DNA from 4 places in the Tepidibacter aestuarii genome. Region 2 is predicted to be linked to each of the others. Evidence: a T-box and tRNA genes for the amino acid it is inferred to sense, from the RefSeq annotation. Region 2 holds a T-box; the other regions hold tRNA genes.
What was found. The T-box of region 2 lies ahead of argS (arginine--tRNA ligase). A T-box ahead of a tRNA ligase gene usually reads a tRNA of that ligase, here a tRNA-Arg.

Region 1 (2,161 bases), 580 kb from region 2:
GGGTTCGACTCCCTTCACCCGCTCCAATATGTGGTTATTATAGCAAAGAGGATACACCTGTTCCCATTCCGAACACAGAAGTTAAGCTCTTTAGCGCTGATGGTACTTGGGGGGCAGCCCCCTGGGAGAGTAAGACGTAGCCACGTATGTTCCAAGGTAGCTCAATGGTGGAGCAATCGGCTGTTAACCGATAGGCTGTGGGTTCGAGCCCCACCCTTGGAGCCAAAAAAAATGCCGAGGTGGCGGAACTGGCAGACGCACAGGACTTAAAATCCTGCGGTCCTTACAGATCGTACCGGTTCGATTCCGGTCCTCGGCACCACAATAACGCGGGATGGAGCAGTTGGCAGCTCGTCGGGCTCATAACCCGAAGGTCGTAGGTTCAAGTCCTGCTCCCGCAACCAGTATGGCCCCTTGGTCAAGCGGTTAAGACACCGCCCTTTCACGGCGGTAACAGGGGTTCGATTCCCCTAGGGGTCACCATTAATAATTGGGCTCATAGCTCAGCTGGGAGAGCACCTGCCTTACAAGCAGGGGGTCACAGGTTCGAGCCCTGTTGAGCCCACCAATTATTTGGCCTGGTAGTTCAGTTGGTTAGAATGCCAGCCTGTCACGCTGGAGGTCGAGGGTTCGAGTCCCTTCCAGGTCGCCAAATAATTTGAAGAACAAGCTCACAGATGCTAAATATCTTTGGGTTTTTATTTTACAAAAAAATATATGCTAGTGTGGCTCAACGGTAGAGCAGCTGACTTGTAATCAGCAGGTTGTAGGTTCGATTCCTATCACTAGCTCCACACATGCGGGTGTGGCGGAATTGGCAGACGCACTAGACTTAGGATCTAGCGCTTTTAGCGTGGGGGTTCAAGTCCCTCCACCCGCACCAAAATATCATATGAGCGGAAATGGCTCAGTGGTAGAGCATCGCCTTGCCAAGGCGAGGGTCGCGAGTTCGAATCTCGTTTTCCGCTCCAATTTAATATGTACCTGTAGCTCAGTTGGATAGAGCAGTGGCCTTCTAAGCCACGTGTCCGGGGTTCGAATCCCTGCAGGTACGCCATTTCAAAAAGCTTAATCATTTAAATGGTTAAGCTTTTTTATTTAAAAAATTACATGATTTCGATTTATGGAAAACATAGATAAACGGTCTGAAGTAGCAACTATTTTAAGCAAAAATAATACTTTTTACTTATATTGCAAAATATATGTGCTTTGCTTATTGAATTATTTCTCAATGTATGAAATAATTAATCCGTAAAATAATATATAATAACAAATATTATAGGAGGTTACTAAATTGTGGGATATAAAAGATATCATAATGAACATAACTATCTTAGATATAATAGATATAAGTATAGTAGCTTATGTGTTTTATAAACTGTACATGTTAATAAAAGAAACTAGTGCAGAACAATTAATAAAAGGAATATTTGTACTTGTAGTAGCTACTAAATTAAGTGAACTTTTACAGTTGCATGTTGTGCACTGGGTACTAGCGAACACTATATCGATAGGAGTAATAGCTATACTTATAGTATTTCAGCCTGAACTCAGAAGGGCACTTGAATACATTGGGCGAACGAAATTTATATCAAAGCCCATAGGTGAATTTGATGAAGAAAATATAGATGAAATAATAGAAGAGTTAGTGGAGGCTATATATTCTTTGTCGAGACAAAAAATAGGAGCTTTAATAATAATAGAAAGAGAAACTGGTATAAATGATATAATTCAAACGGGAACAATTATAGATGCTAAAATAACAAGGCAACTTTTAATAAATTTGTTTATTCCGAATACTCCGCTTCATGATGGAGCTTTGGTAATAAAAAATAATAGAGCAAGAGCAGCGGGTTGTTTTTTACCTCTTACAGATAGTAAGTATGTAAACAAAGAATTGGGAACTAGACATAGAGCGGGTATAGGTATAAGTGAAAGGTCAGACTGCATATCTATAATAGTATCAGAAGAAACTGGAACAATATCAATAGCAGAAAATGGTAAATTATACAAGTCTATATCAAAAGAATATATAAAAAACATACTGAATCAAAACTTTAAAAAACAGGGAGAAAATAAAAGAATTTTTAAAAGAGGTGTATTTTTTAAATGATAGATATTTTTAAAAGAAACTTAAAAATAAAGATAATATCTATATTTT
Region 2 (2,161 bases):
TACATAATGCCAAAAATCCGGATATGAGCACTGAGATATTTGGTAAAAGAATAGAGATACCTTTAATAACAGCTCCTGTTACAGGAAGTTCTATCAATATGGGAGGATTTTTAACTGAGGATCAGTATAGCGATGATGTAGTTATTGGAAGCATAAATGCAGGAACTTTTGCTATGACTGGTGATAGTGGTAATCCTCAATTCTTTGTAGATGGTTTAAATTCTCTAAAAAAGGTTGATGGATCTGGAATACCTATAATAAAGCCTAGAGAGAACGAAAAAATAATAGAAAATATAAGAAAAGCAGAAGAGGTAGGTGCTTTAGCAGTAGGAGTAGACGTAGATGGAGCAGGACTTATAACTATGGCACTTCATGGACAACCAGTTGGTCCTAAAACAGTAGAAGAATTAAAAGAGTTAGTATCATCAACTAAGCTCCCATTTATACTAAAAGGTATAATGACTGCTGATGAAGCTGAGTTAGCGGTTGAAGTAGGAGCTGCTGCTATAGTTGTTTCTAACCACGGAGGAAGAATATTAGATCATACTCTAGGAGTTGCAGAGGTTCTTCCTGAAATAGCTAAAAGAGTAAAGGGTAAAATAACTATACTTGCAGATGGATCTGTAAGACAAGGTGTTGATATATTAAAATACATAGCTCTTGGAGCCGATGCAGTTTTAGCTGCTAGACCTATAATATGGGGATCATATGGAGGTAGACAAGAAGGTGTAGAATTAGTTATAAACAATTTTAAAAATGAATTAAAGCAAGCTATGATACTTACAGGTTGTAATGATATAAAATCTATAGATGAAACAAAAATAGTTAATTTAAATAAATAAAACTGCTTGACTTTATTTAAAAATTCTGTTAATATACATTGTAAAACTGAAATTACAAATTCTATGATAGGAAAAGTAGATATGATGATTGTTTTAGCGAGCTAGAGACTGGTGAAAGTCTAGCAACATAGTCTTATTGAAACGCATCCTTGAGAAGATTTTCTGAAATCAAGTAGGAAAATACGGTTTGTTTACGTTAAAAACATATGAGTGGATATATAGTTTATATATCAATAAGAGTGGTAACACGGGATATAACTCTCGTCTCTTTTTTAGAGACGGGAGTTTTTTGTATTGTAAGAATATTCAAATAAAGATTTATATATAGGAGGAATACTAAATGAAAGATTTTAAATTAGAGGTAGCGGATATTATATCGGCACAAGTTTCAGATTTAAGTTTAGAAGAAATTATTTCTTTAATAGAAATACCGCCAAATAAGGATATGGGAGATTATGCTTTTCCGTGTTTTAAACTAGCTAAAGTTTTTAGAAAAGCACCTAATATGATAGCTAATGAACTTTGTGAAAAAATGGGAAAAACTAATTTAATACAAAGAGTAGAAACGGCAGGAGCTTATATAAACTTTTTTGTAGATAAATCTTCTTTAGCTAAATCAGTAGTTACAGAAGTTTTAGAAAAAAAAGATGATTATGGTAAATGTGACTTAGGAGAAGGTAAAAAAGTTATAGTTGAGTTCTCATCTCCTAATATAGCTAAGCCTTTCCATATAGGACATATTAGAAGTACTGTAATAGGTAATTCTCTTTACAAGGTTTATAAGGCACTGGGGTTTGATACTGTAAGAATAAATCACTTAGGGGATTACGGAACACAATTTGGTAAACTTATAGTTGCATTTAAAAAATGGGGAGACGAGGAAGAAGTAAAACAAGCACCTATAAAAACTTTACTTAAATTATATGTTCAATTCCATGATGAAGCTGAAAAAGATCCATCAATAGATGAAGAAGCTAGAATGTGGTTTAAAAAGCTTGAAGATGAAGAAGAAGAAGCGGTTAAATTATGGAAGTGGTTTAGAGAAGTAAGTTTAGAAGAGTTTAATAGAGTTTACGATATATTAGGAGTAGAGTTTGATTCATATGCAGGTGAAAGTTTCTATTCTGACAAAATGCCTAGAATGATAGATATAATGAATGAAAGAGGACTATTAAAAGAATCTAAAGGAGCTAACATAGTAGATCTTGAAGATTACAACATGCCTCCAGCTCTTATAACTAAGAGTGATGGGTCAACTCTTTACTTAACAAGAGATATAGCAGCTGCAACTTATAGAAAAGAAACATATGATTTTTATA
Region 3 (2,161 bases), 830 kb from region 2:
TTATCATATTTGATTGTTACTGTCAATATGTTTTATGGAGGCGACACCCAGATTCGAACTGGGGATGAAGGAGTTGCAGTCCTCTGCCTTACCACTTGGCTATGTCGCCATTTTTCTTGGTGACCCATCCGCGACTCGAACGCGGGACACCCTGATTAAAAGTCAGGTGCTCTACCGACTGAGCTAATGGGTCAAAATATGGGGTGAGTAATGAGATTCGAACTCACGGCCTCCAGAGCCACAATCTGGCGCTCTAACCGACTGAGCTATACCCACCATATTGGTCGAGGTGGAGGGACTCGAACCCCCGGCCCCATGGTCCCAAACCACGTGCGCTACCAAACTGCGCTACACCTCGATATAATATATTAAATAAAGTGGTGGGCCTTCAGGGACTCGAACCCCAGACCTACCGGTTATGAGCCGGGCGCTCTAACCAACTGAGCTAAAGGCCCACTTTATTTGGTAGCGGCAACTAGATTCGAACTAGTGACCTTTCGGGTATGAACCGAACGCTCTAGCCAACTGAGCTATGCCGCCACATTTTATTGGTGCCCAGAGGCGGAATCGAACCACCGACACGGGGATTTTCAGTCCCCTGCTCTACCGACTGAGCTATCTGGGCATTTGGCGGAGGAGGTGGGATTTGAACCCACGGCCCCTTTCGGAGTCACTGGTTTTCAAGACCAGCTCCTTAAGCCACTCGGACACCCCTCCGCATTTCTTTGGTGACCCATCCGCGACTCGAACGCGGGACACCCTGATTAAAAGTCAGGTGCTCTACCGACTGAGCTAATGGGTCAGATTAAATTGGCTGGGGATGCTGGACTCGAACCAACGCATGCAGGAATCAAAATCCTGAGCCTTACCGACTTGGCGAATCCCCAGTATATGGCGTGCCTGCAGGGATTCGAACCCCGGACACGTGGCTTAGAAGGCCACTGCTCTATCCAACTGAGCTACAGGCACATATTTTGGAGCGGAAAACGAGATTCGAACTCGCGACCCTCGCCTTGGCAAGGCGATGCTCTACCACTGAGCCATTTCCGCTTATGGTGCGGGTGGAGGGACTTGAACCCCCACGCTAAAAGCGCTAGATCCTAAGTCTAGTGCGTCTGCCAATTCCGCCACACCCGCGCATTATTGATGGTGGAGGGGACTGGATTCGAACCAGTGAAAGCGATGCTAACAGATTTACAGTCTGCCCCCTTTGGCCAACTCGGGAACCCCTCCATGTTTTGGAGCTAGTGATAGGAATCGAACCTACAACCTGCTGATTACAAGTCAGCTGCTCTACCGTTGAGCCACACTAGCACTTTTTTATTTTTTTAAATATCCCAATTTAATTATTTGGCGACCTGGAAGGGACTCGAACCCTCGACCTCCAGCGTGACAGGCTGGCATTCTAACCAACTGAACTACCAGGCCAAATAATTGGTGGGCTCAACAGGGCTCGAACCTGTGACCCCCTGCTTGTAAGGCAGGTGCTCTCCCAGCTGAGCTATGAGCCCAATTATTAATGGTGACCCCTAGGGGAATCGAACCCCTGTTACCGCCGTGAAAGGGCGGTGTCTTAACCGCTTGACCAAGGGGCCATACTGGTTGCGGGAGCAGGACTTGAACCTACGACCTTCGGGTTATGAGCCCGACGAGCTGCCAACTGCTCCATCCCGCGTTATTGTGGTGCCGAGGACCGGAATCGAACCGGTACGATCTGTAAGGACCGCAGGATTTTAAGTCCTGTGCGTCTGCCAGTTCCGCCACCTCGGCATTTTTTTTGGCTCCAAGGGTGGGGCTCGAACCCACAGCCTATCGGTTAACAGCCGATTGCTCCACCATTGAGCTACCTTGGAACATACGTGGCTACGTCTTACTCTCCCAGGGGGCTGCCCCCCAAGTACCATCAGCGCTAAAGAGCTTAACTTCTGTGTTCGGAATGGGAACAGGTGTATCCTCTTTGCTATAATAACCACATATTGGAGCGGGTGAAGGGAGTCGAACCCTCGCAGCCGGCTTGGAAGGCCGGAACTCTACCACTGAGCTACACCCGCATATTAAGTATTAAGATTAATACTTTCAAAATTGACCAGATTTAAAATTTGGTTAAGTCCTCGATCTATTAGTATTCATCAGCTGAACTCATTACTGAGCTTACACCTTG
Region 4 (2,161 bases), 840 kb from region 2:
TGGAGGTCGAGGGTTCGAGTCCCTTCCAGGTCGCCAAATAATTAAATTGGGATATTTAAAAAAATAAAAAAGTGCTAGTGTGGCTCAACGGTAGAGCAGCTGACTTGTAATCAGCAGGTTGTAGGTTCGATTCCTATCACTAGCTCCAAAACATGGAGGGGTTCCCGAGTTGGCCAAAGGGGGCAGACTGTAAATCTGTTAGCATCGCTTTCACTGGTTCGAATCCAGTCCCCTCCACCATCAATAATGCGCGGGTGTGGCGGAATTGGCAGACGCACTAGACTTAGGATCTAGCGCTTTTAGCGTGGGGGTTCAAGTCCCTCCACCCGCACCATAAGCGGAAATGGCTCAGTGGTAGAGCATCGCCTTGCCAAGGCGAGGGTCGCGAGTTCGAATCTCGTTTTCCGCTCCAAAATATGTGCCTGTAGCTCAGTTGGATAGAGCAGTGGCCTTCTAAGCCACGTGTCCGGGGTTCGAATCCCTGCAGGCACGCCATATACTGGGGATTCGCCAAGTCGGTAAGGCTCAGGATTTTGATTCCTGCATGCGTTGGTTCGAGTCCAGCATCCCCAGCCAATTTAATCTGACCCATTAGCTCAGTCGGTAGAGCACCTGACTTTTAATCAGGGTGTCCCGCGTTCGAGTCGCGGATGGGTCACCAAAGAAATGCGGAGGGGTGTCCGAGTGGCTTAAGGAGCTGGTCTTGAAAACCAGTGACTCCGAAAGGGGCCGTGGGTTCAAATCCCACCTCCTCCGCCAAATGCCCAGATAGCTCAGTCGGTAGAGCAGGGGACTGAAAATCCCCGTGTCGGTGGTTCGATTCCGCCTCTGGGCACCAATAAAATGTGGCGGCATAGCTCAGTTGGCTAGAGCGTTCGGTTCATACCCGAAAGGTCACTAGTTCGAATCTAGTTGCCGCTACCAAATAAAGTGGGCCTTTAGCTCAGTTGGTTAGAGCGCCCGGCTCATAACCGGTAGGTCTGGGGTTCGAGTCCCTGAAGGCCCACCACTTTATTTAATATATTATATCGAGGTGTAGCGCAGTTTGGTAGCGCACGTGGTTTGGGACCATGGGGCCGGGGGTTCGAGTCCCTCCACCTCGACCAATATGGTGGGTATAGCTCAGTCGGTTAGAGCGCCAGATTGTGGCTCTGGAGGCCGTGAGTTCGAATCTCATTACTCACCCCATATTTTGACCCATTAGCTCAGTCGGTAGAGCACCTGACTTTTAATCAGGGTGTCCCGCGTTCGAGTCGCGGATGGGTCACCAAAAAAAATGGCGACATAGCCAAGTGGTAAGGCAGAGGACTGCAACTCCTTCATCCCCAGTTCGAATCTGGGTGTCGCCTCCATTTTTTTTGTAAAAATCAAATAAGCGCCTATAGCTCAACTGGATAGAGTGTCTGACTACGAATCAGAAGGTTGGGGGTTCGAGTCCCTCTGGGCGCACCACGTTTAATTGGGCTCATAGCTCAGCTGGGAGAGCACCTGCCTTACAAGCAGGGGGTCACAGGTTCGAGCCCTGTTGAGCCCACCAATTTTGAAAAACACCTTTATTTTAAAGGTGTTTTTTTATTGTTTAAAAAATTATATAACGTTGAATCTATAGATAACAGCAATGGTGAATGTAAAAACTTATGGTTGCTATAAATGAATGTGAAGCTTTGAAAATAATAATCAGAATTTTATAAGGAGATCAATAATAGAAATTTTGTATTAATATATAAAATTAAACCCCCTCAGATACACTATTTATTGTGCATTTGAGAAGGTTCAACTATCTAGTAGATGATTTTTAATTACATAGCGTTTTTATATACTTCAATTATTTCTTCTAGAGAAGCTTGTTTAGGGTTAGTAAATCCGCAAGCATCTTTTAAAGCATTTTCAGAAAGAATAGTTAAATCTTCTTCTTTTGCATCTAGTTCTTTTAATCCAGAAGGAATCCCGATTTTTTTAGATAGTTTTTTAATAGAATCAATAACTTTAATAGCTGCTTTTTCATTTGAAATATTATGAATATCTTCTCCCATAGCTTTAGCAATGTCAACAAATCTATCAGGAACTACTTTAGAATTATATTCCTGAACATGAGGTAGTAATATAGCATTACAAACACCATGAGGTAGATCGTACAAACCACCTAACTGGTGTGCCATAG

Region 1: it encodes a tRNA-Arg, which carries the amino acid that the T-box ahead of argS (arginine--tRNA ligase) is inferred to sense. The anticodon was not compared.
Region 3: it encodes a tRNA-Arg, which carries the amino acid that the T-box ahead of argS (arginine--tRNA ligase) is inferred to sense. The anticodon was not compared.
Region 4: it encodes a tRNA-Arg, which carries the amino acid that the T-box ahead of argS (arginine--tRNA ligase) is inferred to sense. The anticodon was not compared.

Annotation. Positions count from the first base shown of each region.
Region 1 covers NZ_OW235315.1:88,126-90,286, forward strand. Annotated here, with positions in the region: tRNA gene M2214_RS00415 (tRNA-Gly) at 1-26, shown strand, start outside; rRNA gene rrf (5S ribosomal RNA) at 30-146, shown strand; tRNA gene M2214_RS00425 (tRNA-Asn) at 151-225, shown strand; tRNA gene M2214_RS00430 (tRNA-Leu) at 234-322, shown strand; tRNA gene M2214_RS00435 (tRNA-Met) at 329-404, shown strand; tRNA gene M2214_RS00440 (tRNA-Glu) at 409-483, shown strand; tRNA gene M2214_RS00445 (tRNA-Val) at 493-568, shown strand; tRNA gene M2214_RS00450 (tRNA-Asp) at 576-652, shown strand; tRNA gene M2214_RS00455 (tRNA-Thr) at 720-794, shown strand; tRNA gene M2214_RS00460 (tRNA-Leu) at 800-883, shown strand; tRNA gene M2214_RS00465 (tRNA-Gly) at 897-971, shown strand; tRNA gene M2214_RS00470 (tRNA-Arg) at 981-1,057, shown strand; gene cdaA (diadenylate cyclase CdaA) at 1,295-2,113, shown strand; gene M2214_RS00480 (CdaR family protein) at 2,110-2,161, shown strand, end outside.
Region 2 covers NZ_OW235315.1:664,441-666,601, forward strand. Annotated here, with positions in the region: gene M2214_RS03160 (alpha-hydroxy-acid oxidizing protein) at 1-842, shown strand, start outside; T-box leader at 897-1,114, shown strand; gene argS (arginine--tRNA ligase) at 1,183-2,161, shown strand, end outside.
Region 3 covers NZ_OW235315.1:3,459,465-3,461,625, forward strand. Annotated here, with positions in the region: tRNA gene M2214_RS16975 (tRNA-Cys) at 36-109, opposite strand; tRNA gene M2214_RS16980 (tRNA-Lys) at 118-193, opposite strand; tRNA gene M2214_RS16985 (tRNA-His) at 200-276, opposite strand; tRNA gene M2214_RS16990 (tRNA-Pro) at 282-358, opposite strand; tRNA gene M2214_RS16995 (tRNA-Ile) at 379-455, opposite strand; tRNA gene M2214_RS17000 (tRNA-Met) at 464-540, opposite strand; tRNA gene M2214_RS17005 (tRNA-Phe) at 550-625, opposite strand; tRNA gene M2214_RS17010 (tRNA-Ser) at 629-717, opposite strand; tRNA gene M2214_RS17015 (tRNA-Lys) at 727-802, opposite strand; tRNA gene M2214_RS17020 (tRNA-Gln) at 812-887, opposite strand; tRNA gene M2214_RS17025 (tRNA-Arg) at 893-969, opposite strand; tRNA gene M2214_RS17030 (tRNA-Gly) at 976-1,050, opposite strand; tRNA gene M2214_RS17035 (tRNA-Leu) at 1,054-1,137, opposite strand; tRNA gene M2214_RS17040 (tRNA-Tyr) at 1,148-1,233, opposite strand; tRNA gene M2214_RS17045 (tRNA-Thr) at 1,240-1,314, opposite strand; tRNA gene M2214_RS17050 (tRNA-Asp) at 1,352-1,428, opposite strand; tRNA gene M2214_RS17055 (tRNA-Val) at 1,436-1,511, opposite strand; tRNA gene M2214_RS17060 (tRNA-Glu) at 1,521-1,595, opposite strand; tRNA gene M2214_RS17065 (tRNA-Met) at 1,600-1,675, opposite strand; tRNA gene M2214_RS17070 (tRNA-Leu) at 1,682-1,770, opposite strand; tRNA gene M2214_RS17075 (tRNA-Asn) at 1,779-1,853, opposite strand; rRNA gene rrf (5S ribosomal RNA) at 1,858-1,974, opposite strand; tRNA gene M2214_RS17085 (tRNA-Gly) at 1,978-2,051, opposite strand; rRNA gene M2214_RS17090 (23S ribosomal RNA) at 2,100-2,161, opposite strand, start outside.
Region 4 covers NZ_OW235315.1:3,456,811-3,458,971, reverse strand. Annotated here, with positions in the region: tRNA gene M2214_RS16945 (tRNA-Asp) at 1-36, shown strand, start outside; tRNA gene M2214_RS16940 (tRNA-Thr) at 74-148, shown strand; tRNA gene M2214_RS16935 (tRNA-Tyr) at 155-240, shown strand; tRNA gene M2214_RS16930 (tRNA-Leu) at 251-334, shown strand; tRNA gene M2214_RS16925 (tRNA-Gly) at 338-412, shown strand; tRNA gene M2214_RS16920 (tRNA-Arg) at 419-495, shown strand; tRNA gene M2214_RS16915 (tRNA-Gln) at 501-576, shown strand; tRNA gene M2214_RS16910 (tRNA-Lys) at 586-661, shown strand; tRNA gene M2214_RS16905 (tRNA-Ser) at 671-759, shown strand; tRNA gene M2214_RS16900 (tRNA-Phe) at 763-838, shown strand; tRNA gene M2214_RS16895 (tRNA-Met) at 848-924, shown strand; tRNA gene M2214_RS16890 (tRNA-Ile) at 933-1,009, shown strand; tRNA gene M2214_RS16885 (tRNA-Pro) at 1,030-1,106, shown strand; tRNA gene M2214_RS16880 (tRNA-His) at 1,112-1,188, shown strand; tRNA gene M2214_RS16875 (tRNA-Lys) at 1,195-1,270, shown strand; tRNA gene M2214_RS16870 (tRNA-Cys) at 1,279-1,352, shown strand; tRNA gene M2214_RS16865 (tRNA-Arg) at 1,376-1,452, shown strand; tRNA gene M2214_RS16860 (tRNA-Val) at 1,462-1,537, shown strand; gene yiaY (L-threonine dehydrogenase) at 1,800-2,161, opposite strand, start outside.